One region of the Rahnella sp. EDr1-12 genome, then DNA from elsewhere that is predicted to be linked to it. Evidence: predicted binding sites of a transcription regulator. Region 1 holds the regulator's gene; each other region holds the start of a gene.
The links. The regulator CRP, encoded in region 1, controls carbon source genes, mostly activating them, when cyclic AMP is high. The targets are predictions, from matches to a motif close to ATGTGANNNNNNTCACAT.
Positions count from the first base shown of each region.

Region 2: ompW (outer membrane protein OmpW) is a predicted target of CRP. The motif match lies at 3,467-3,484, and genes of this name have one in related genera.
Region 3: cdd (cytidine deaminase) is a predicted target of CRP. The motif match lies at 3,114-3,131, and genes of this name have one in related genera.
Region 4: mlc (sugar metabolism global transcriptional regulator Mlc) is a predicted target of CRP. The motif match lies at 2,257-2,274, and genes of this name have one in related genera.

Region 1 is NZ_JBLZNY010000004.1:34,353-40,359, reverse strand. It holds gene argD (bifunctional acetylornithine/succinyldiaminopimelate transaminase) at 1-1,177, shown strand, start outside; gene ACO0U8_RS16905 (YccS/YhfK family putative transporter) at 1,339-3,414, opposite strand; gene crp (cAMP-activated global transcriptional regulator CRP) at 3,476-4,108, opposite strand; gene ACO0U8_RS16895 (OsmC family protein) at 4,471-4,878, shown strand; gene ACO0U8_RS16890 (hypothetical protein) at 5,232-5,618, opposite strand; gene ACO0U8_RS16885 (tlde1 domain-containing protein) at 5,666-6,007, opposite strand, start outside.
Region 2 is NZ_JBLZNY010000001.1:385,420-391,426, reverse strand. It holds gene ACO0U8_RS01650 (energy transducer TonB) at 135-866, shown strand; gene yciA (acyl-CoA thioester hydrolase YciA) at 947-1,387, opposite strand; gene ACO0U8_RS01640 (septation protein A) at 1,462-2,001, opposite strand; gene ACO0U8_RS01635 (YciC family protein) at 2,101-2,853, opposite strand; gene ACO0U8_RS01630 (YkgJ family cysteine cluster protein) at 2,976-3,341, opposite strand; gene ompW (outer membrane protein OmpW) at 3,633-4,265, shown strand; gene ACO0U8_RS01620 (BON domain-containing protein) at 4,333-4,647, opposite strand; gene trpA (tryptophan synthase subunit alpha) at 4,890-5,696, opposite strand; gene trpB (tryptophan synthase subunit beta) at 5,696-6,007, opposite strand, start outside.
Region 3 is NZ_JBLZNY010000002.1:400,208-406,214, reverse strand. It holds gene sanA (outer membrane permeability protein SanA) at 1-103, opposite strand, end outside; gene ACO0U8_RS11310 (NAD-dependent malic enzyme) at 322-2,019, opposite strand; gene cdd (cytidine deaminase) at 2,170-3,054, opposite strand; gene ACO0U8_RS11300 (arginine ABC transporter substrate-binding protein) at 3,229-3,963, opposite strand; gene artM (arginine ABC transporter permease ArtM) at 4,188-4,856, opposite strand; gene artQ (arginine ABC transporter permease ArtQ) at 4,856-5,572, opposite strand; gene artJ (arginine ABC transporter substrate-binding protein) at 5,585-6,007, opposite strand, start outside.
Region 4 is NZ_JBLZNY010000001.1:217,774-223,780, reverse strand. It holds gene ACO0U8_RS00910 (MFS transporter) at 1-1,157, opposite strand, end outside; gene ACO0U8_RS00905 (LysR family transcriptional regulator) at 1,296-2,201, shown strand; gene mlc (sugar metabolism global transcriptional regulator Mlc) at 2,366-3,589, shown strand; gene bioD (dethiobiotin synthase) at 3,788-4,474, shown strand; gene ACO0U8_RS00890 (MDR family MFS transporter) at 4,594-6,007, shown strand, end outside.

The DNA of each region.
Region 1 (6,007 bases):
AGTGATTTTGCCGATTTATTCACCTGCTAAATTTATTCCGGTGAAAGGTAAAGGCAGCCGCGTGTGGGATCAGCAGGGCAAAGAGTATGTTGATTTCGCCGGGGGGATTGCCGTGACGGCGCTCGGGCATTGCCATCCTGCACTGGTGAAAGCATTACACGAGCAGGGCGAAACGCTGTGGCACGTGAGCAATGTGTTCACCAACGAACCCGCGTTGCGACTGGCTCAGAAGCTGATCGACGCCACCTTTGCTGACCGCGTATTTTTCGCCAACTCAGGCGCGGAAGCCAACGAAGCGGCCTTTAAACTGGCGCGCTACTACGCCTCGCACCGTCACAGCCCGTACAAAAGTAAGATCATCGCTTTCCATAACGCCTTCCATGGCCGCACGCTGTTCACCGTGTCTGTGGGCGGTCAGCCAAAATACTCCGACGGCTTTGGCCCGAAACCGGCTGATATCGTCCACGTGCCGTTTAACGATCTGGACGCCGTCAAAGCGGTCATCGACGATCACACCTGCGCCATTGTGGTTGAGCCGGTACAAGGCGAGGGCGGAGTGACGCCTGCCACCCAGGAATTCCTGCAAGGTCTGCGCGAGTTGTGCGACAAACATCAGGCGCTGCTGGTGCTGGACGAAGTACAAAGCGGCATGGGCCGCAGCGGCAAACTCTTCAGCTACATGCATTACGGTGTGACGCCGGACATTCTGACCACCGCCAAAGCGCTGGGCGGCGGCTTCCCGGTTTCAGCGATGCTGGCAACCGAAGACGTGGCCTCCGTGATGGAACCGGGCAAACACGGCACCACTTACGGCGGTAACCCGCTGGCCTGCGCCGTGGCTGAAGCGGCACTGGATATCATCAACACCCCGGAAGTGCTGGCGGGTATCGACGAGCGTCGCGAGAAATTCATCATCGCGCTGGAGGCCATCAACCAGAAATATCACATCTTCAAAGAATTCCGCGGTCAGGGATTACTGATTGGAGCCGAGTTGTCGGATGCCTTCAAAAACCGCGCGGGCGAGTTCCACGCCGCCGCCGCTGAATTCGGCCTGATGATGCTGGTCGCGGGACCGAATGTAATGCGGTTTGCACCATCGCTGGTTATCGACTTCGCGGATATTGAAGAAGGGATGCAGCGGTTTGAGAAAGCGGTGGGGAAAGTTTGCGGGGGGTGAGCCCTGCTAAATCGCTGGTTAACACCGAAATGTACTCAGTCGGTTTTAACCAGCGGCGAGTGCGCGCCTCCACACCGAGAAACCGAAATAGCGCCAGTCTGTTTTAAAAGACAGGCAGGCTGCAAGCCAGTAAAAACGGGAGTTTGAAAGGGCATTCCCCTTCACGCCTTGCGCGTCAGCCAGATCCCATGATGCGGCCTCTGCTTCCACGCCAGTGACGAAATCGTATGCATCACGCTGAGATGGGAAATTACGCGTCGCAGGTGGCGTTCCATCTCGGTCAGCGGCATATCCGGGTGCAGTTCAGGCGCATTGAACAGATTGTTCTCGCTGCCCGGCCCGTCGTAGAGCAAGCGTTGCTGACAGCTTTGCAGCGCGATTTCGCAGGTCTGTAAATACTCCGTCGCCAGTTTCTCCGGCAGCATGTAATGCTCGCGGGCGAGAATGGTCATCGCGTTAATATGCTCGACCACAAATTGGCTGTGCGTTACCCACAAACGCATATCCGTCAGATAATGCGAGTTAAACCCCGGTTCCTGCATCGCCTGATTCAGCGAGGTAAACAGCTTGTTGTGGGCCTGATTGACCTGCATTCGGGCGTAAGCCAGTTTGGCGGTATCCGGATTATCCTGCAGTAACAACCGGATCGCCTCCTGATCGGCTTCCAGCGCCTGATGGGCATTTTGTCGCAGCAATCCGCTTTGCCACTGAGGCCACAGCCAGATCGTACCGCCGAAGGCGAGGGCGCAGCCGATCAGGGTATCGATAAGCCGGGGCACCAGAAAATGCACGCCATTCATCGCCAGAAGCTGGAGCGTATACACCGCCGTCACCGTCATACCGACCATCGCCAGCCCGTAGTTTTTCCGCAACACCGTGTACGATATCAGCGTAATCACCAGCATACACAGCAGCGTGACGCCCTCGGGCAGCTCCAGTTTCAGCAGGGCAGCGGCGATCAGCAATCCCGCCAGCGTGCCGAGCGCACGGTGCTGAATGCGCACGCGTGTGGCGTTATAACCGTTCTGACTGACCAGCATGATGGTCAGCAAAATCCAGTAAGGTTTCGGCAGATTGAAGAACAACCCTAGGCTGCTGCCTAACGCCAGAATAATGCCGAGACGTGCGGCATTGCGCAGGGCAATGGATTTAAAGGACAAATAACTTTTCAGTGCGGGCCAGAAAGGCAGGCGCGGCTGAGTATTCATCAGATCGCGCCGGTACAGTGGCCTCTGTGTACGCAGCAGGCGTGCGATGCGGCTGAAATGGTAATAACAGAACTGGCCGACCGGATTATCCGGATTGCGTGCGGCAATTTTCTCCAGCGCCGCCAGTTCGTTCGCCATGGTAAAACGCCCGGAAAGACGGTGGTAAAGAATGTCGTCAGCAATCACCCGCAGACGGGCTGAAATCACCTGAGCATTACGGCGGATCACCGCTTCCGCATGGCTCTCTTCCACCAACTTTTGCACTTCTTCCGGCTGATGCAGGCTGACGGTAATGTGCTCCTGCAAATCCAGCGCCACCTGAAAACGCTGAAACAGCCGCTTGTAGTGATGATGATGTCCGTGCTGCGGCAGCATGTGCAGCTGCTGATAAAGCAGGGCGATAAGATCGATGACCTGTTGCTGGCGCTTGAGCAGCGGCGGCAACGCGGTTTCAGGGTCGGTATGCTGCGTCAGCAGGCTGTATTTAGCTTCGAAATAATCCGCCAGTTGCAAATACAGCTGACTGAGGGTTTCGCGCATCGGTTGTTCTTTTGATATGCGAAACCACGCCCAGTTAAACAGGCCGTACCAGGCGGTGCCTGCGGCAAACAGCGCGGGTGCCTGCCACATCGGCCTGACGCCCACCATGCTCAGGGTAAAGATGGTCGCCACTAAAGCACCGGGCAACAGACGCGCATGGAGCGGGCTGATTTCGCCGGTGACGCCAAGTAATAATGCCAGCGACAGCATGATCAGCGGCAGCGGGAGGTGCCACCCGGTCAGCATCACTTGCAGCAGAATGCTGCCCAGCGCAAACAGAGCGCCACCAATAATGAGACGTTTGAAAAAGCGTTTGTGGGGAGTATCAAGACCGGCGACGTTACAGCAGGCAGGGCAGAGGGAAAACAACAGGCCCATTTGCAGATTCCCAAACAGCCAGCAGAGGCCGACCGGCAGACATAACACCAGCGTCTGACGCAGTGCATAGTTCACTTCGGGATGATAAAACAGCCTTCGCCATAGCGTCATGGATGAAGCTTAGCCCATAAAAAAGGCGCGACAGTAAGCTGTCGCGCCTTTTTTTGAGGGATTAACGTGTGCCGTAAACGACAATCGTTTTACCGTGTGCGGAGATCAGGCTCTGATCTTCCAGCATCTTGAGAATGCGGCCGACGGTTTCACGGGAGCAACCGACGATCTGACCGATTTCCTGGCGGGTAATTTTAATCTGCATCCCGTCCGGGTGGGTCATGGCATCTGGCTGTTTGGCCAGATTCAATAAGGTCTGAGCGATACGGCCCGTTACGTCGAGGAAAGCAAGGTTACCGACTTTCTCTGACGTCATTTGCAGACGGTTTGCCATCTGCGCGGAGAGGCGCATCAAAATGTCCGGGTTAACCTGAATCAGCTGGCGGAATTTTTTATAAGAAATTTCAGCCACTTCGCAGGCAGTTTTAGCACGTACCCAGGCACTGCGTTCCTGACCTTCTTCGAAGAGTCCCAGCTCGCCGATGAAGTCACCTTGGTTAAGGTAGGAAAGTATCATCTCTTTGCCTTCTTCATCTTTAATCAGGACGGCAACCGACCCTTTCACGATGTAGTACAGCGTTTCGGCTTTTTCACCCTGGTGAATCAGCGTACTTTTAGAAGGATACTTATGTATATGACAGTGAGACAGGAACCATTCAAGTGTCGGGTCTGTTTGTGGCTTGCCGAGAACCATTTGCTATTATCCTCTGTTATTATCGCTGCCCAAAATCACAGGGCTCAGAGTTCCCTGTACGGCGTCTGAATATTAATGCGCCCTATCAGCATGTAACTCACCAGAAATGCTGCAAGCGGATGTCGGAGTGAAACAGCCTGTTAATTGCTGTTATCACCTTGGGTTCTGTTCTTAAACCGCGAAAACCGTCACCGCAATTTACTGGAAAGTATGTTTCGGCTTTGTTTGTAACACAGGTTTGCAATGCTGTCTTGTGTTGTCTCGCTTCAGCATGATGGCGATCGGGTTACGTTGCCAGTTTTTAGGTGAAAGGGTACTCTGGGGTGAAAATTTGATGAATAAGAACGCCAGGAGATAAGCAAATGCACGCACGCGTAAAATGGGTGGAAGGTCTGACGTTTTTAGGTGAATCCGCGTCGGGTCATCAGGTTTTAATGGACGGGAATGCCGGTGATAAAGCACCGAGCCCGATGGAAATGTTGCTGATGTCCGCGGGTGGCTGTAGCGCGATCGACGTGGTGTCGATTTTGCAAAAAGGCCGCAGCGATGTCCGTGACTGTGAAGTGAAACTGACGTCAGAACGTCGCGAAGAAGTACCGCGTTTGTTCACACACATCAATCTGCACTTCATCGTCACCGGTAAAGACCTGACTGACAAGGTTGTGGAGCGCGCCGTCAGCCTGTCAGCTGAGAAATATTGTTCCGTTTCTCTGATGCTGGGCAAAGCCGCCTCGATCACCCACAGTTTCGAAGTGGTTAACGTCGAATAAGTCACGACCAGTCATACGTCTGGCAATGATGACGAAGTAAATCTAAAAATCGCCGCGCGGCAAAAATCCAGCCTGCCTTCGCGCTGTAGCGCGGCGAAATCCTCTGGACTGGCCAGAATTGAGGGTAGCGCCATTAAAACCCCGCCACTGATAAACGACTTAAAAACCATCGTTCGGCCTTGTCGGGTGGCGAAAGCCACGTTAACAAGTAGGGGTGTTGTGCGAGCTGAAGACGTGCGAAAGCGGCTGAGGGGGGGCAGCGACTAAGGATAATTAACACGGGAAATCAATGGGGGGTAGAACGTGAGGAAAGCCCGTACAGCCGACCGGGCTTTGTACTTCAGGAAGTAATATTACTTAACCTTGCGGGCGTTATCTGCTTTCCATTCTTCGTATGTCGCTTCAAGGATCCACAGACAGGTTGCTCCTTTGTCTGTTTCCAGCAGGGCCAGCCGGGTTCGTTGATAAAAGGTCTCTATCTCAGCCGATTGTTTGTTAATGGGTCCCATGCAAACAAGGTCTGTTCCAACGAGATGAGGCCAGTCCTGAGAATCCAGCACGACCAGAGCCTTCAGCGCGCCTTCAGTGTTACTCGATAGTGCAGACGATAACGCGTCTTCGAGCGCTTGCGACTGCTGCACGTTCGCAACTTTGGCGAGTTCAGGGGCTTTATCGAGCCAGGGTTGTTCTCCGGCAGCAATTCCCGCCACAGCGTCGGGCCAGTTGATGGTGGCAGCCATTGGGCTAGCCGCCATAACTGACAGCAAAATCAGCAGGATTAACCGCCTCATCTGACGACCTCCAGCGTCCCGCCTACGCTAATTATCCGCCAGCGTGTCGCAGGGGACATTATGATGCAACCTTCCGAGGCGTATCCCGCAGGCTTATTCACGCGTTCGCCATGAATACGGAAGGCGGAGCGGCCAAAGGAATCCCCAGAAGTCTGCTCCAGAATAATGGTGGCGGGGCCTTTTGAACGAGAATGGCCCGCGATGCGATAAGTCCCACGGGGGAGCGGCCCCATCCCTTTAACCTGCTGGCGATCAGGGTTGTTTTTATTAGTCAGGCTACCGGAGTATCCGGCCTCGACCAGTTCGCTGCCATAGTACAGCCTGCCTGTGCTTTGCTC
Region 2 (6,007 bases), on a different contig from region 1:
TAAACCTGAAGCCGGATGAAAGTGCTTTGCGCGGGATCAAGGCAGAGGTTATTTGAGAATAGTTGTCATCTCGGTGTTGAATATGATTGCTATTTACATTTAAACTTGCGGCTTCACGGGGAAAAAGAATCATTATGCCGCTAAAAAAGTTTAGGTTTATTCGCAAGGTTTCTTTGCCGGTGGCACTTTCCGTCGGCTTACATGCTGCAGTTATTGCCGCTGTGCTTTATGTCACGGTGAGTGACGCGCTCAAGCTGCCAGTGCAGGAACAGAAAGTCATGAGTGTGACGATGGTCAATCCTGCTGACTTTGCGCCACCACCGCCGCCGCCTCAGGCAGAACCGACACCGCCGGAACCTGAACCAGAGCCGGAAGTGGTTCCAGAGCCACCGCCTCCGCCGGAAGCCGTGGTGATCCCGGAACCCCCAAAACCTAAGCCGAAACCGGTTAAAAAACCGGTGGTGAAGCCGAAGGTAAAACCCGTTGAGCGTCCGGTAGAAAAGCCGACACAAACAGTTCAGACGGCACCGGTGACCAGCAATCAGCCCGTGACCAAACCGGCCAACCAGCCGCCAGCGTCAAGTAACACGCAAAGTTCCAGCGGTCCGCGTCCCCTTGAACGTGGCAAACCGTTCTATCCGGCGCGTGCTTTAGCGTTACGCATCGATGGCCGTGTCCGCGTGCAGTTTGATGTAGACAGTGACGGTCGCGTGGAGAATGTGCGTATTCTCTCAGCGGAACCTCGCAATATGTTTGAACGAGAAGTGAAGCAGGCGATGCGTAAGTGGCGCTATGAACCGAAGGCTGCCAGTAACCTGGTGGTTAATCTGGTATTCAAAGTGGAAGGTGGTTCGTCCGTCGAGTAAGCCACGCTTTCTGTAGCGGATAAAAAAGGTCGCTCTTTAACAGGCGACCTTTTTTGTTTCTTAAGCATGACGGCGTTTTATTAATCCTGCGACACACCGTCAGAATCAACGCTGAAATTACTTCGGCCGTCTGGAAGCTGGCGCGATTTGCCTTCTTCATCCACGGCAACATACGTGAAGACCGCTTCAGTGGCTCTGTAACGCTGCCCGATGGGCTCGGAGGAGACTTTCTTAACCCAGACTTCCACATTGATGGTGATGGAGCTGTTGCCGGTGCGGATGCAGCGTGCGTAGCAACATACAACATCTCCCACGGCGACAGGTTTGAGGAACGTCATGCCGTCCACCCGCACTGTCACCACGCGACCTTTAGCGATCTCCTTGGCCTGAATCGCACCACCCATATCCATCTGCGACATTAACCAGCCGCCAAATATATCGCCATTCGCATTGGTATCCGCGGGCATTGCCAGCGTACGCAGCACCATTTCACCATTAGGTAAGCTATGTTTTTCGTTCATAGAGAGTGGCTTCACACAGTTCAATGATTTCAAAAATTAAGGCCTTTCAGAGAAAGGCCCAGACAGGAGAACACTTATTTTTTTTCTTCATCCGGCATATGCCGGTAAATATACACCCCGCTCAGCAGGGTAAATACCAGCGTCAGGACCGTCAGGCCGAACACTTTAAAGTTAACCCAGATATTTTGCGGTAACCAGAATGCGACGTAAATATTCGCCAGACCGCAGAGCAGGAAAAATATCGCCCAGCTGACATTCAGTTTATTCCACACGTGATCGGGTAATGTCAGTTCTTTGCCCAGCATTCGCTGAATCAGCGGTTTTTTCAGCACCAGCTGGCTTATCAGCAGTGCGCCGGAGAACAGCACGTAAATCACGGTCACTTTCCATTTAATGAATTCATCATTATGGAAAACCAGCGTCAGGGTGCCGAACACGGCAACCATGGCAAAGGTGATTAATGTCATTTTTTCAATTTTACGGTACACCACCCAGGTGATGACCAGCGCCAGCGCCGTGGCAGCGATTAACGCGCCTGATGCGACGAAAATGTCGTAAAGCTTATAAACCACAAAAAAGACAATCAGGGGAAGAAAATCGAGGAGCTGCTTCATACTTCATTCCATGTTTTATGTATGGGATGACTATACCGGAATCATTTCGCGGACAAAAGAAAAGGGCGCCTGAGCGCCCTTTAAAAAGAGTTGTAAATATTACACGCGTAATTTTGTGTAAAGACGGAACAGATAAATCAGCAATAAGGCAGAAACCAGATTGCTCAGCGCGCTCAGGATCACCGCGGCAACGTCAGGAGACAGCATCGCCAGGCGGCTCACCACCAGCAACAGCACCATTTTTGCTGCCAGCCAGAACATGATCGCCGGAACCACTAAGCGCAGATTCGCGAACGCCAGTTTGCTGCTTACTTTTACGGATTTGAACACGCCGAGTTTTTCATTAACGCACAGCACCGGAGACAGGGACGTCGCCACCGCCAGCACAATGCCCGGAACGACGAACAATGTCAGGCCCAGTTGCACCAGCAGCGTACAAATCAGCATCAGACCGAACAGGCGAGGCATAATCGGTGCCGCAGCGCCAAGTGCCCGCAGCGCGCTGGTCCGCATTCCGCCGGAAACCTGCTGAAGCAGAACTAACATTCCGCCAACCAGTAACACATTGCCGATCAGCGCAGAAAAAGTGGCCGCTGCAGAAACCTGAAGCAACACTTTCTGCTGGTCAGGCGACATGCTTTGAACCAGCTCCTGAATACTCATGCCGGTGTTACTCAGCAAATCGTCGCTGCCTGCACTGAGCACGCTAAGCTGGTCGCTGCCAGGCATGAAAATCTGGTTCAAGATGACGGTAATTAATGCGGTCAGCACGCAGAGCAGCAAAATGCTACCCAACTGATTACGCATAAAATTAAAACTGTCACGGTACAACGTACTGGCCGTGATAGGCATGAACGCTCCTTGGCAAAAAGCAAAAATCAATAAGGCGGGGATTGTACCCTTTAAATACACTCCGCCGATAGTTTTGCGCTGACTTCCTGTCATTTTGCATGATGATTTGCTGCCTGAAGCCATCAGCTAACAAAATCAGGTAACGGTAAATTCACTTCCAGCGGGGGCAGGCCGTAATGCGCACGGGCGCGGTCACAGGCGGAGTTACTCACGTCATTCAAACCCGACTGATCGAATTCGCGGCAGGGTGAGGGGCGATTAAGGTAAATGGAACAGGAAACAGACTGACCCACTTCACCTTCCAGAGCGATACAGCGCGGTGACTTACTGCCAGTGCCCTGCATACAACTCAAAAAGGGAGTGACTTGCTCCGTCAACGCCTGCGGAACCTGTCCGCCAGCCTCTTCAGATTCAGCCCAATAAAAGGATACCCGGAAATACGCACAGCATGCGCCACAGGTCATACACGGATTGTTCATTTCGCTCATTTTGGAAAGCGGCCGACTCCTTTACGGCACCAAACCAAAATCCACAGAACTGTCCAAACTACGCAGTGCCTTTTTTTTAAGCAACAGATATTCGCTGCATTTGTGAACTCAACAAATTCCCTCGTTTTTGATGTAGATCAATTCCTTTGTTTTTATAGATTTAGATCGGTTTGCTAAAGATGCAATTTGTGAAAATTTGTTTTAAAGATGTGATCCCGCGTAGATCAAACCATGCCACAGAGTGGGTATCATTCGCGCGGTGAATACTAATCCATACAAAGGGAAGGGATAATGAAAGCAGCATATTGGGCACTCGTCGCGGCAGCGGCATTTCCGGCAGTGGCGAACGCACATCAGGCAGGGGATGTGATTTTTCGCGTAGGAACAGCCACGGTTCGTCCGACCGAAGGATCAGACAATGTACTTGGACTGGGTTCTTTTGATATCAATAACAATACGCAGATGGGCATGACACTCGGCTATATGTTTACCGATAACATCGGCGTCGAGTTACTGGCCGCCACGCCGTTTCAGCATAAAGTCGGGCTGAAAAGCACCGGCACCATCGCGGAAGTAAAACAGTTGCCGCCGTCGCTGATGGCGCAGTACTACTTCGGAGATAAGCTGGATAAACTGCGTCCGTACCTCGGTGTGGGTATCAACTACACCACCTTTTACGACACAAATTTTAACCAGACTGGCCGCGATGCGGGATTGTCAGACCTGAGCGTAAAAGACTCCTGGGGCGTGGCTACGCAGGCCGGTCTTGACTACAACCTCGATGAGAACTGGCTGATCAACATGTCTGTCTGGTGGATGGATATTGATACGGAAGTGAAATTCAAAGCCGGTGGCGAGCAGCAAAACATCAACACCCGGATTGACCCGTGGGTCTTTATGTTTGGCGTCGGCTACCGTTTCTGATCGACGATACAGGCATAAAAAAGAGGCGCTCAGGCGCCTCTTTCACGTTTATTTCCGGCAAGCCTGATTACTTCAGACGCATGTCGTTCTCAATTGAACGAACACCGGCCACGCCGCGCGTCACTTCTACCGCACGGTTAGCATCAGCGGTTGACGTCACAAAGCCACTCAGCTGTACGCGACCTTTAAAGGTTTCGACGCTGATTTCACGCGATGCGATGGTTTTATCTGCCAGTAAGGCTGATTTCACTTTCGTCGTCACCACGGTGTCATCGATATAACCGCCGGTTCCTTCTGATTTTTTTGTTGGCGCACAGGCGGCAACGGCCATTACCACAACGGCTGCCATGCAGAACGCAGACAAGGTCTTGAATAGCTTCATAAATAACTCTCCATGCTTTGTTATAAAACCAAAAGAAACGATCAGTACACATAAGGCCTGAACTCACGCAAGCGATGCGGTCAGAGCCCGTATAATCATAGGCTTGGTGAGTGATTTTAGTTTGGTTTATTCATGGGGTTTATACAAATAAATAGGCAACTATTTAAGTGCAGAAAAATCGCAAAGAGGTGAAAAGAGACAGAACGCGAGTGTTTTAACCTCTCACGTTCTGTTTATATCGGTTATGCGCGGGTGGCGGCTTTCATTTCACTGACGAAACGGGAAAGCTGAGCCAGCATTTCGGAAGGCTGGTGCAGATTGTTTTCGATAATACGCACGGTCGCAGAACCGGAAATAGCCCCTGCTGCGCCTGCGGCCAGGGTTTCTTTGACCTGCGCAGGTTCGGAAATACCGAAGCCCTGCAGAGGTGGCGCGGCGTTATATTCACGCAACTTATCGACCAGATGATTCAGAGGCGTCAGCGCACGCTTTTCAGTGCCGGTCACGCCAGCACGTGACAGCAAATACGTGTAGCCGCGGCCGTGCGAGGAGATCTCGCGCAGCAAATCGTCTGACGCATTAGGCGGACAGATAAAGATGGGGGCGATACCGTGACGCAGCGCGGCTGCACGGAATGGCGCAGACTCTTCAAACGGCACATCAGCCACCAGCACAGAATCGACGCCCACTTCAGCGCAGCGCTGATAGAAGGTTTCAATGCCGTTATGGAAAACCAGATTAGCGTACATCAGCAGGCCAATGGGGATGTCCGGGTGTTTTTCGCGAATGCGCGCCAGCATATTGAAGCACTGCGTCGGCGACACACCGGCAGCAAAGGCACGCAGGTTAGCATTCTGGATAACAGGACCGTCGGCCAGCGGATCGGAGAAAGGGATGCCGAGTTCCAGCGCATCGGCACCGGCTTCAATCAGCGTATCAATGATTGACAGTGACAGCTCAACGCCCGGGTCACCAAGCGTAACGAAAGGAACAAACGCGCCTTCTTTTTTGCTTTCCAGACGCGCGAATAATTGCTGATAACGTTCCATTAAATTTCTCCCCGGGCAGTCAGGATGTCATGTACGGTGAAAATATCTTTGTCACCGCGACCCGACAGGTTCACCACCAGAATTTGTTCTTTCTCCGGTGTTTCTTTGATCATTTTCAGTGCATGTGCCAGCGCATGTGAGGATTCAAGAGCCGGAATAATCCCTTCGTAGCGGGACAAAGCTTTAAAGGCTTCCAGCGCTTCGTCATCGGTGATCGAGACATATTCCGCACGGCCAATGCTGTTGAGATGCGCATGCTGCGGTCCGACGGACGGGAAATCCAGACCGGCGGAGATAGAATAGGACTCTTC
Region 3 (6,007 bases), on a different contig from region 1:
TGTAGGGTTGCGTACGCAAACTGATCCACCGATCAAGCCCGATAGCGACCGCCAGCATCAGAATAAAGATGCCGGTAATGCCAGCTATAATTCGCTTAATCATAGTTATCCCTGTTTATGATCGGATGGAAATCGGATCCAAGGCTACTGTACCTGTCAGGGTGACGCAATACGTTGAAGTCTGCATCCTCGGGCTTCGCCGTTTTTTTCAGCGCTTTTCAGTGAATTACTTAGTGATATGCGTAGAGAGTTGCATTTTTCGCCAAAAAAAAGACCAATGCACAAGGCATTGGTCAGGATCAGGTCAGTCTGATTACTCCGTCAGAACGACGTACGTTTGTACGTGCGGTACTGAGGAGCCCAGAAGTTGTGTTCGATCGCTTTTGACAGCGTATCTTCTGAGGTTACCATCGCCACACCTTGCAGTTGCGCGGCTTTGGCGACTTCCATCGCGATACATTTTGAGACGCCCTGAATATCATCCACGTCCGGCAGCAGAGAACCCGTACCTTCGGTAGCGAGCGGGGAACACTCGGCCAGCGTGCGGCTGGCAGCCATCAGCATGCCATCGGTGACGCGGGTTGCGCCCGAGGCGATGACACCCAGCCCGATGCCAGGGAAGATGAAGGAGTTGTTGCACTGCGCGATAGGATAGAGTTTGCCTTTGTAATTGACCGGGGCAAACGGGCTGCCGGTGGCGACCAGTGCGGCACCGTCGGTCCAGTTGAGGATATCCGCCGGTGTGGCTTCCACGCGGGAAGTCGGGTTGCTCAGCGGCATGACCACCGGGCGCGCACAATGTTTGTGCATCTCGCGGATGATCTCTTCGGTGAACAGTCCCGGCTGGCCGGAGACGCCAATAAGCACGGTAGGTTTGGCGTGGCGCACCACATCCAGCAGTGAAATGCTGTCATTTTCCATTCCCCAGCCGGCCAGCGTGCTGCTTTTTTGCGTCAGCTTGCTCTGGAAATCCAGCAGGTTCGGCAGTTTGTCGGTCAGTAAACCGAAACGATCTACCATGAAGACTTTTCCGCGCGCTTCTTCTTCACTCAGACCTTCGGATTTCATCTGTGCGACGATTTGCTCGGCGATCCCGCAACCGGCAGAACCTGCACCGAGGAACGCAACGGTCTGGTCACTCAGCTTGCCACCGGCGGCTTTGCTGGCAGCAATCAGGCTGCCCAGCGCCACGGACGCGGTACCCTGAATGTCATCATTAAAGCAGCACAACTCATCGCGGTAACGGGTGAGGATCGGCATCGCATTTTTTTGGGCGAAATCTTCGAACTGCAGCAGCACATTTGGCCAGCGAATTTTCACCGCCTGAATGAACTGATCCACAAAGGCATCGTACTCTTCGCCGGTGATGCGCGGATGACGCCAGCCCATGTACAGCGGGTCATTGAGCAGTTGCGGGTTATTGGTACCGGCATCCAGCACCACCGGCAAGGTATAGGCCGGGCTGATGCCACCACAGGCGGTATACAGTGACAGTTTACCGATCGGAATGCCCATGCCGCCGATGCCCTGGTCGCCCAGGCCAAGAATGCGTTCGCCGTCGGTCACGACCACCACTTTAACGTGCTGTTTGGTGGCGTTTTGCAACATGTCGTCGATGTGCGCGCGGTTCGGGTAGGAGATGAACAGGCCACGGGCGCGACGATAAATATCAGAGAAATGCTCGCAGGCTTCACCCACGGTCGGCGTGTAAATGACCGGCATCATTTCGCTGAGATGACTGTCCAGCAGACGATAGAACAGCGTCTCGTTGGTGTCCTGAATGTTTCTCAGATAGATGTGTTTATCGATATCTGTTTTGAAATTCTGAAACTGACGGTAGGCGCGGTCTGCCTGCTCTTCAATGGTTTCCACCGCTTCAGGTAAAAGACCGTGGAGGTTGAAGTTGTTGCGTTCTTCTTCAGTGAACGCGCTGCCTTTATTCAGTAACGGAAATTCTAACAGGATAGGGCCGGCATGCGGGATATACAGGGGGCGTTTACTTTCGTATTCAAGTTCCATCGTTTTACTCTTCCGGTGCTCAGAATGTTAATTTTTATATTTTAGAGGCATGAGGGTAACAGAGAGGAAACGGGGAATTCAAATCTGGCACTGTTATGTAACTAATGACTACGGCGACGTAGTCATTAGTGTTATGCCGATCACGAATTATCAGCAGGTCAGGGTGGTGACGTCACCGCAGCCGATGGCGTTGAGCGTGGCGCGGGTGGCGTCTTTTTGCGTGATAAGCGCACCGGCGTTTTCCACCAGCACGGCGCGGCGTACTTTCAGGCAATCCTCACCGGACATATTCAGCAGGATCAGTGCCGCCTGGAGCGGAGGCAGGCCCGGGTTGAATGCGGCGTTTTCAGCGTAGCGGCCGCCAAACTGTTTGCCGCTGTGGGTTTCCAGCGCCACGCCGCTGTGCGACTGACTGTAAGGCGCATGGCTCTGATTGCAGGCATCCAGCGCCAGCTGAGCCAGTGAGTCAGCTCCTTCAAGCTGATAACCGTGATTGACCTTGTCCATCAGCAGGGTGGTGATGTCTAAATCTTTCGGCCCGAAAGAGTGCGGCAGATAATCGCCGAGTGTGGCGACATCACGATCGGGCAGATGGATATCCAGCGCCGTGCCGCTGGTCAGTTCATTCATAAACTGACGGCAGTGGCCGCAAGGCGTGTAATTCACCGTGATGGAAGCCAGACGTGTTTCGCCGCGCAGCCAGGCGTGCGTGACCGCAGACTGTTCCGCGTGAACGGTTTGCTGCATTGGCGCACCGGCGAACTCCATATTGGCACCGAAATAAAGGTTGCCGGAGATGCCGCGTGCAATCGCGCCGACGTGGAAATGCGATATCGGGGTAACGGAACAGGCCGCTGCCAGAGGTAACAGCGCAAAGGCCAGTGCGTCGTCGTCCAGTCCGGTCGCCTGTTTTACATGCGCAACGTCAGCCGCGGTGAGCATTGCCGGGAAGTCATCATGTCGCAAAAGCGGCTCAAGCGCGGAGGACAGATTTTCAGGGAGTGCCGCAAAGGCGGTGTGAAAACGTGCGTGCATAAACATTCGATCTCGAAGTAGTTACGGTTTCACAGTGTAGAAGTCATTTCATGAACTAAGTGTGACGGATGTCACTTTTTGAATGTAATAACTTTAGCTGGTTTGCATTTTTGAGAGATGTTACGCATAACAGCCGTCTTTTAAGACGGCTGTTAAAGAAGGATCAGACAGAAATCAGTGAGCGGGGAACCACTTGTCATTAATCTTCTGGAATTCGCCGTTCGCTTTAATGCCTTCGAGCGCCGTGTTCAGCTTCGCCAGCAGTTCCTTATTATCAGGACGCACTGCCATACCGACACCGGTACCAAAGTATTGCGGGTCTTTGATAAGCTCGCCAACTTCGCCTAAATTCGGGTTGGATTTCAGCCAGCCGTTCAGCACCGCCGTATCGCCCAGCAGGCCATCCAGACGACCACTTTTCAGATCCAGAATCGCATTCTGATAGCTGTCATAACCGACGGTGGTGATTTCAGGGTGTTTTTCCATCAGGTATTTCTGGTGTGTGGTGCCATTTTCCAGCCCGACACGTTTACCTTTCAGATCGGCCATTGAAGCGAATTTGCCCTTCGGCCCGATGATCATCGCGGTATTGGCGTAATACGGTTGAGTAAACGTCACCTGCTTGCTGCGCTCTTCGGTGATATCCATTCCGGAGATGATCACGTCAAAACGACGGAATTTCAGTGCCGGGATCAGGCCGTCAAAAGGCTGATTGGTAAAGGTGCAGGTTTCCTGCATCTGCTTGCACAGCGCGTTCGCCAGATCGATATCAAAACCAATAATCTGATTGTCAGCGCCGATCGATTCAAACGGCGGATAAGTCGCCGATGTGCCGAAACGAATCGTATCCGCAGCGGTGGCAGCAAAAGCAGTGGCAGACAAGAGGGCAGCGAGGATCAGCTTTTTCATGCAATACATTCCTGTTCAAAAAATGACATTCCCTTCATGATACAGTTTACTGATTTTATTAATGTAATCGGCTAACTGGCAGGAAGTGAGGCTTCGTTTAAAGTGCCATTAAATGAATTTATATGCAATAAATTTGATTAAAAAATTATAAAGCAGCATGTGCGCCGAAATTTGGATGTAAAAAAAGGGACGATTTCTCGTCCCTTTCGTTTTGCATATCAGAATCAGTTGCGGCGTTCAAAGGCCAGCGCGCGGCGTTCTATCAGACGCATCATCAGCGTCAGTAACCCGTTCACGCAAAGATAGACCAGGCCTGCGGCGCCAAACACCATCACATCGTAGGTGCGGCCATACATCAGCTGGCTGTGGCCCATCACATCCATCAGGGTGATGGTGTAAGCCAGTGAGGTACTTTTAAAGACCAGCACCACTTCGTTGGAATAGGACGAGAGTGCACGTTTAAACGCGTACGGCAGAAGAATGCGCAGGGTTTGCGGTTTCGACATGCCCAGCGCTTCACAGGATTGCCACTGGCCGGACGGGATCGCCCGCACCGCGCCGGTAAACAGCTGCGTGGTGTACGCCGCGCTGTTCAGCGCCAGCGCAAACATCGCGCAAAGCCACGGCTGTGACAGCACTTCCCACAACCAGGGAATTTCACGGATCGACGGAAACTGGCCCGGACCGTAGTAAATCAGGAAGATTTGTACCAGCAGCGGGGTACCGGTAAACAGCGTGATATAGGCTTTCACGATCTGGCTGACGACCGGCACTTTCAGCGTCAGGATCACGGTGAACAGCATGGCCAGTATCAGCGCCACCACTAATGCTGCCACGGTCAGCGTCAGGCTGGTGTGCAATCCTTTGAGGACTTCAGGTAAATATTCCCACATCACGAAGCACTCCGTTCAAAGCGGGTGGTACGCAGTTCGATGCGTTTAATCACGAACTGGCTGAACAGGGTGACAAGCAGATAAATGCACGCCGCAATCACATACCAGGTAAATGGCTCCTGAGTGCGGGTCGCAATGCTTTTGGTTTGCAGCATGAGATCGTTCACGCTGATAAGCGACACCAGCGCGGTGTCTTTCAACAGCACCAGCCACTGATTACTCAGGCCCGGTAACGCGTGACGCCACATTTGCGGCATGATCAGGCGAAAGAAAATCGCCGATTTTTTCATGCCCAGCACCTGACCGGATTCCCACTGGCCCTGCGGTACGGCTTTCAGCGCGCCACGCAATGTCTGCGAAGCATACGCGGAATAGAGCAGGGAAAGGGCGATCACGCCACAAACGAACGGGCTGACTTCGAAGTTCTCGATGGGCAACTTGATCGGAATGGCAAACAGGCCGAGATTGATGCTAAAGCCATCGGCCAGCACCATCAGCAACTGTGAGGAGCCGAAATAGATGAACAGCACCACCAGAATTTCCGGCAGGCCGCGCAGCACGGTGACCCACGCGGTGCCCAGCCAGCTGAGCGGCTTCCAGGGTGCGGATTCCCAGACAGCGAAAATCATCGCCAGCACCAGGCCGAGGATCAGCGCACAAACGGCAAGGCCGACGGTCATCCCGGCGGCGCTGGCTAAAGGTTGGAATTCATTCATTGATAGGCAAACTTATTGCTGGAACCATTTTGAATACAGCGTCTTGTAGGTGCCGTCAGCTTTGACTTTCGCCAGTGCATCATTCAGCTTCGTCAGCAATTCGGTATTGTTCTGACGGACAGCAACACCCAGACCGGTACCGAAGTAAGTCGCGTCAGTGATTTTGTCACCCACGGCGGCCAGGTTTTTGTTCTGCTTGAGCCACTCGTTGACCACGGCAGTATCACCGAACACCGCATCCAGACGACCATTTTTCAGATCCAGCACGGCATTCTGATAGCTGTCATAAGGCACAGCGGTGATTTCAGGGTGCTTATCCATCAGGTATTTCTGATGCGTGGTGCCGTTTTGCATACCGACACGTTTGCCTTTCAGCGCCGCGACGTCAGTGAACTGGCCGGAGTGCGCGATGAACAAGGCGGAGTTGTCGTAGTA
Region 4 (6,007 bases), on a different contig from region 1:
ACGCTTGACCCGGCGTAATAGCAGAACAGGTACAGTGAGGAAGCCTGGCCTTTGGCACGGCGCGCACGGCGTCCGATCCAGCCGCTGGCGACCGAGTGTGCGGCGAAGAACCCGCCGGTGACCAGGATCATGCCGATGAAAATCAGCCAGACCGGTGAAAACGCGGTGATCACAATGCCCAGCAGCATGATGCCGGTGGCACCGATAAGCACCGGCCCTCGGCCATAAACACCGGTCAGCACGCCCGCTTTGGGGGAGCTGTAGGTGCCCATCAGGTACACCACCGATAAAATCCCGACAATGGCCTGACTCATGTTGTAAGGCGTGCCGAGCAGGCGATAACCGATATAGTTAAACATGGTCACGAAGCTGCCCATCAGCAGAAAACCTTCGATAAACAGCAACGGCAAACCGCTGTCGCGCCAGTGCAATTTAAAGTTGATCAGCAGCTTGCGCGGTTTCAGCGAACTGGCTCGAAAGTGCTTAGACGGCGGGAGAATTCGCCAGAACATGATTGCCGCGGCCAGCGCGAAGACACCGACCACCGCAATGGCGATGCGCCAGGAGAAGAAATCCGTCAGTACGCCGCTGACCAGACGCCCACTCATACCACCAATGGAGTTCCCGCTGATGTATAACCCCATCGAGAACGCCACCACGCTCGGGTGAATTTCTTCGCTCAGATAGGTCATCGCCACCGCAGCCACGCCGCTGAGAGACAGGCCAATCAGGGCGCGCATCATCAGAATGCCGTCCCAGCTTTGCATCACCGAACAGACCAGCGTGCAGCCTGCCGCGAGCAGCAGCGCCACCACCATCACTGATTTGCGCCCGACGGCGTCAGAAACCGGCCCGGTGAACAGCAGACCGATGGCCATCAGACCGGTAGACAACGACAGCGACAGGCTGCTGGTGGCCGGCGACACGCCGAAATCATGGGACAGCACCGGCAATATGGGCTGAACGCAGTAGAGCAGCGCAAAGGTCGCCAGACCCGCCGAAAACAGGGCGAGGGTGACGCGGATGAATTGCGGTGTGCCACGTTTAATGAAAGGTGTTTTAAGGCCGGAGCGGACGACGGGCATGTCCGGATTGAGTTCGTCGTCATTCACTGAATCGCGGGAGGGTGCAGCGGCATTCCGCCGGGTGGTTTTCACTGAGAGTCCTTAACCAGGGTGATAATAAAAACTATTTGAAAATGTATGAAAATTTTAACAGTCGGCTTTATATTGTCTAATATATTAATTTCGCTGAAACGATATGTTTAAAATATCAATCGGAGTCAGACCCGCGCCATGAGCCACATTGAACTGCGCCACCTGCGTTACTTTATTGCCGTCGCTGATGAGTTGCATTTCGGCCGCGCGGCGGAGCGTTTACACATTTCACAGCCGCCGCTGAGCCAGCAAATTCAGGCACTGGAGGCCCATGTGGGCGCGGCGCTGTTTTATCGCAGCAACCGCACGGTGCGGCTGACACAGGCGGGTGGCGCATTCCTGCCGGAAGCGCGGCAGATTTTACAGCGTGTGGAAGAAGCCTCGGAACAGGCGGCGCGTATTCACCGTGGCGAGGCGGGCAATCTGACCCTCGGGCTGACCTCATCTGCGCCTTTTCTCCAGCGTGTTTCCCGTACCTTGCACCGTTTTCGCCTGACTTATCCCGCGGTGAATATCCGCATTGAGCAGCTCAACAGCAAACAGCAGATCGAACCGCTTCTGGAGGGAAAACTCGATCTGGGGATCATGCGCAACGGCGAATTGCCGCCGCAGCTGGCGCATCAGCAGGTGTGGTCGGAGCCGCTGATTGCCGTGGTGCACAAAGACCATCCGCTCAACGATCTTCCCGCAGGCGAACTGACGTTTCAGCATCTTGCCGATCAGCCCTTCGTGTTTTTCTCTAAAGACGTGGGGACGTCACTGTATGACGACATTCTGGTGCAGCTGAAAACGCAGGGGATCACGCCTTATATCACGCAGGAGGTCGGCGAACCGCTGACCATTATCGGGCTGGTGGCGGCGGGGCTGGGCGTCTCGATTTTACCGGCCTCGTATTTGCGTATTCAGGTCGAGGGCGTGCGCTATTTACGCTTTGGAAAAATGGAAGGCACCACGCAACTCTGGCTGGTGAATCACGCCGAACGGCCCATGACGGCGTCGGCGACAGCGTTTATGGCAATGATGATGGCGGAGGACGGGCTCTGACCTATGACAAAATCTGCTGTATTTCCAGTCAATTCCGAACGTGTTTTCACGCAATATGTGCACCGAATCACATAACGAATCAAATAGTTGACGACATATAGCAAAAACCCCACCATAGCCTCTAATCTTTATTTTGAAGCGCGAAAATAACAGGAGTTCCTTGAGTGATCCCCGATGGGCAGCCCGGCCATATTGATCAAATCAAACAAACCAACGTCGGTGCTGTGTATCGCCTGATCGATCAGTTTGGTCCTATTTCGCGCATTGAGCTTTCCAAAAAAGCCCAGCTGGCTCCCGCCAGTATCACCAAAATTGTCCGTGAACTGATTCAGGCGCATCTTGTGCTGGAAACGGAATTTCAGGATCCCGGCAGCCGCGGGCGTCCCGCCATCGGTTTAGCTCTTGATACTCAGGCCTGGCATTATCTCTCCGCACGCATCAGCCTGGGGTCGATCACCCTGGGGCTGCGCGATCTGAGCAGTAAACTGGTGGTGGAAGAGGTGCTGCCGCTGCCCGAGCAGGCTCCGCAGCCGCTGATGCAGCGCATCATCGCCGAAATCGACCAGTTCTTCATCCGTCACCAGCGCAAACTCGAACGCCTTACCGCTATCGCCATTACCTTACCGGGCATGATTGATGCGCGGCGCGGCATTGTGCACCGTATGCCGTTTTACCATGACGTGTTCGATATGCCGCTTGGCGATACGCTCAGCACACACACCGGTTTGCCGGTTTTCGTACAACATGACATCAGCGCCTGGACGCTGGCGGAAGCGTTATACGGCGCATCGCGCGGCTGCAAAAACGTGGTGCAGATTGTTATCGATCACAACGTCGGCGCGGGGGTGATCACCAGCGGGCGCGTGCTGCATGCGGGCAGCAGCAGCGTGGTGGAAATCGGTCACACGCAGGTCGATCCTTACGGTAAACGTTGTTACTGCGGCAATCACGGGTGTCTGGAAACCGTGGCCAGCACCGACAGCATTCTCGAACTGGTGCGCCAGCGTCTGACGGCATCCGCGCCTGCCAGCCTGCTGCACGGCGTGTCGCTGACCATTGAAGCCGTCTGTGATGCCGCCAACCGGGGCGATCAGCTGGCGCGCGATGTCATTATCGGCGTCGGCCAGAGCGTAGGCCGGATGCTGGCGATCATGGTCAATCTGTTCAATCCGGAAAAAGTGCTCATCGGCTCACCGCTTAATTTATCTCAGGATATTCTGCATCCGGCGATAATGTCCTGTATTCAGCAGCAATCACTTCCTGCATATAGCGAAAATATCAAACTTGAATCCACGCAATTTTATAATCAGGGAACAATGCCTGGCGCGGCATTAGTTAAAGACGCGCTCTACAGCGGATCATTACTGATTAAGCTTCTGCAAGGCTGAGTTTTTTTTATAACGTTACTGTCTGATTTAAAATAAATCAGAATAAGCTTTCGTTCGCTGGTCAACAAAACATTGCGCTAACGCAAACCGCTCGCATCTCGCATCGCCTAGACTTTCCGTCGTTACTTTGTCTCTGGCGGTGTTTTTTACCGGAGATTATCTTTCAATAAGACGGAGAGATCCCGGAGCCTGAATTCCATGTTAACGCACTTTTTCGTCACGGGTACGGATGCCCGTGTAGGTAAAACCATTGTCACACGTGCCTTGCTTCAGGCCTTAGCCGCGCAGGATCGCTGCGTTCTGGGCTATAAACCTATTGCAACAGGCAGCCAGGAGTTGGCCGACGGGGTTCGAAATAAAGATGCGGTAACTCTCCAGCAGTCATCTTCTATTGCTTATCCTTTCAAAAAAATAACGCCTCTGGCATTAACTGATGAAGATATTTATGCCAGTGAAATACCTGAGAATGTGTTTGAAATAATGACCAGTGGCCTCAATTTTATGCGGGAAGAGGCTGATTCGGTGATTGTGGAAGGATGTGATGGCTGGAGAACGTTGATTACTCCGCATCTTTTATATTCCGACTGGGTGCGCCAGCAAAATATGCCGGTGGTGTTAGTGGTCGGTATTCAGGAAGGTTGTGTCAGCCACGCGCTATTAACCGCGCAGGCTATTATTGCCGACGGTTTACCCTTGTTAGGGTGGGTGGCGAATCGAATTAACCCATGCCTTGCACATTATCAGCAGACTATCGATGCGCTGACCGCCAATATTTCGGCACCGCTGCTGGGTGAAATTCCCTATTTACCCCGCGCAGAAAGCCGCGATATGGCGAAGTTTATCGACCTCTCAAGCTTTGATCTGAAAACCCTGACCCGCGCCTGACGTCAGCGTTGTAAAATCTGCTCATCAATTAAACGGCTCCGTCTCTCTGACCCGGAGCCGTTTTTTTGTCTATAATTCGGGATTAGCATTAACGCATCAATCTGAAGAAAAAAGAGAACATGGCCGTCACTCACACCTCAGAAACACAATCTGCGCACGATCCTGTCGTTAAAAATGCCCACCGACCGCTGATCCTCATCGCCTGTATGTTGTCGATGTTTATGGCGGCGGTGGAAGTGACGATTGTCGCGACCGCGATGCCGACCATCATTGGCGATCTGGGCGGTTTCTCCCTGCTTGGCTGGGTGTTTGCCGTCTATCTGCTGACCCAGGCGATCACCGTGCCGGTGTACGGCAGGCTGGCCGATTTGTACGGCTGCCGGAAAATGTTTTTCATCGGCACCACGCTGTTTTTAATCGGTTCCGTTCTCTGTGGCTTCGCGCCATCCCTTGGCTGGATGATCGGTTTTCGTGCGTTGCAGGGGCTGGGCGCCGGGGCGATCACGCCGATTGCGACCACGCTTATCGCCAACGTCTATGGCCCGCAGGAAAGGGCGAAAGCGCAGGGGTATCTCTCCAGCGTGTGGGGTGTTTCGGCCATCGTCGGGCCGCTGATGGGCGCGTTTATTGTGTCGCATTTCCACTGGGCGGTGGTGTTTTGGGTCAACGTACCGATCGGTCTGGTGGCGATGGGGATTTTAATCAAATACCTGCCGCCGGACGGACAGCGTAAACAGCATCAGCTGGATCTGGCCGGTACCGGTTATCTGACCCTCTCGGTGGCGGCGTTACTGCTGGCGCTGCTGCAGGCCGAAGTGCTGGGTTACTGGGCGCTGGGGCTGATTGCGCTGGCCGTGTGCAGCGCGCTGTTGCTGATTCGTCAGGAGCGTAAAACGCCGGAGCCGCTGTTTCCGCTGGCATTGTGGCAGAGCAAAGTGATCATCGCCGGTAACGTCGGCGGCCTGATTATCGGCGCGACCATGATGGGGATCAGCGCGTTTCTGCCGACTTACGTGCAGGGCGTGCTTGGCGGCACGCCGTTACAGGCGGGCACCACGCTGGCGCTGATGTCGATTGGCTGGCCGCTGGCGAGTATGTTAAGCAGCCGGCTGATGCAGGCGACGTCATACCGCGCCACGGCGGTCATCGGCGGGATTTTGCTGGTGGGCGGCAGTCTGGCGCTGTTGTTACTTTCACCGACGTCCGGCTTGTGGGTTGCGCGTCTGGCGGCGTTCTCCATCGGTGCGGGCATGGGATTGTGTAACACCACGTTTATCGTTTCGGTGCAAAACAGCGTCGGGCCAGAGATACGGGGAATTGCCACGGCATCCACATTGTTTACCCGCATGCTCGGGTCGGCCATCGGCACGGCGTTACTGGGCGCGACGCTCAATCTTAATCTGCAATTCCGTTTGCCAGGGGTGAACGATCCGGTACAGCAACTGATGGAGAAAGCCACGCGTGGCGCGATGGAAGCCGGTCAGCTCAGTGCTATAACCGAAAGTGTTGCGGCCTCTTTGCACTGGGTGTTTG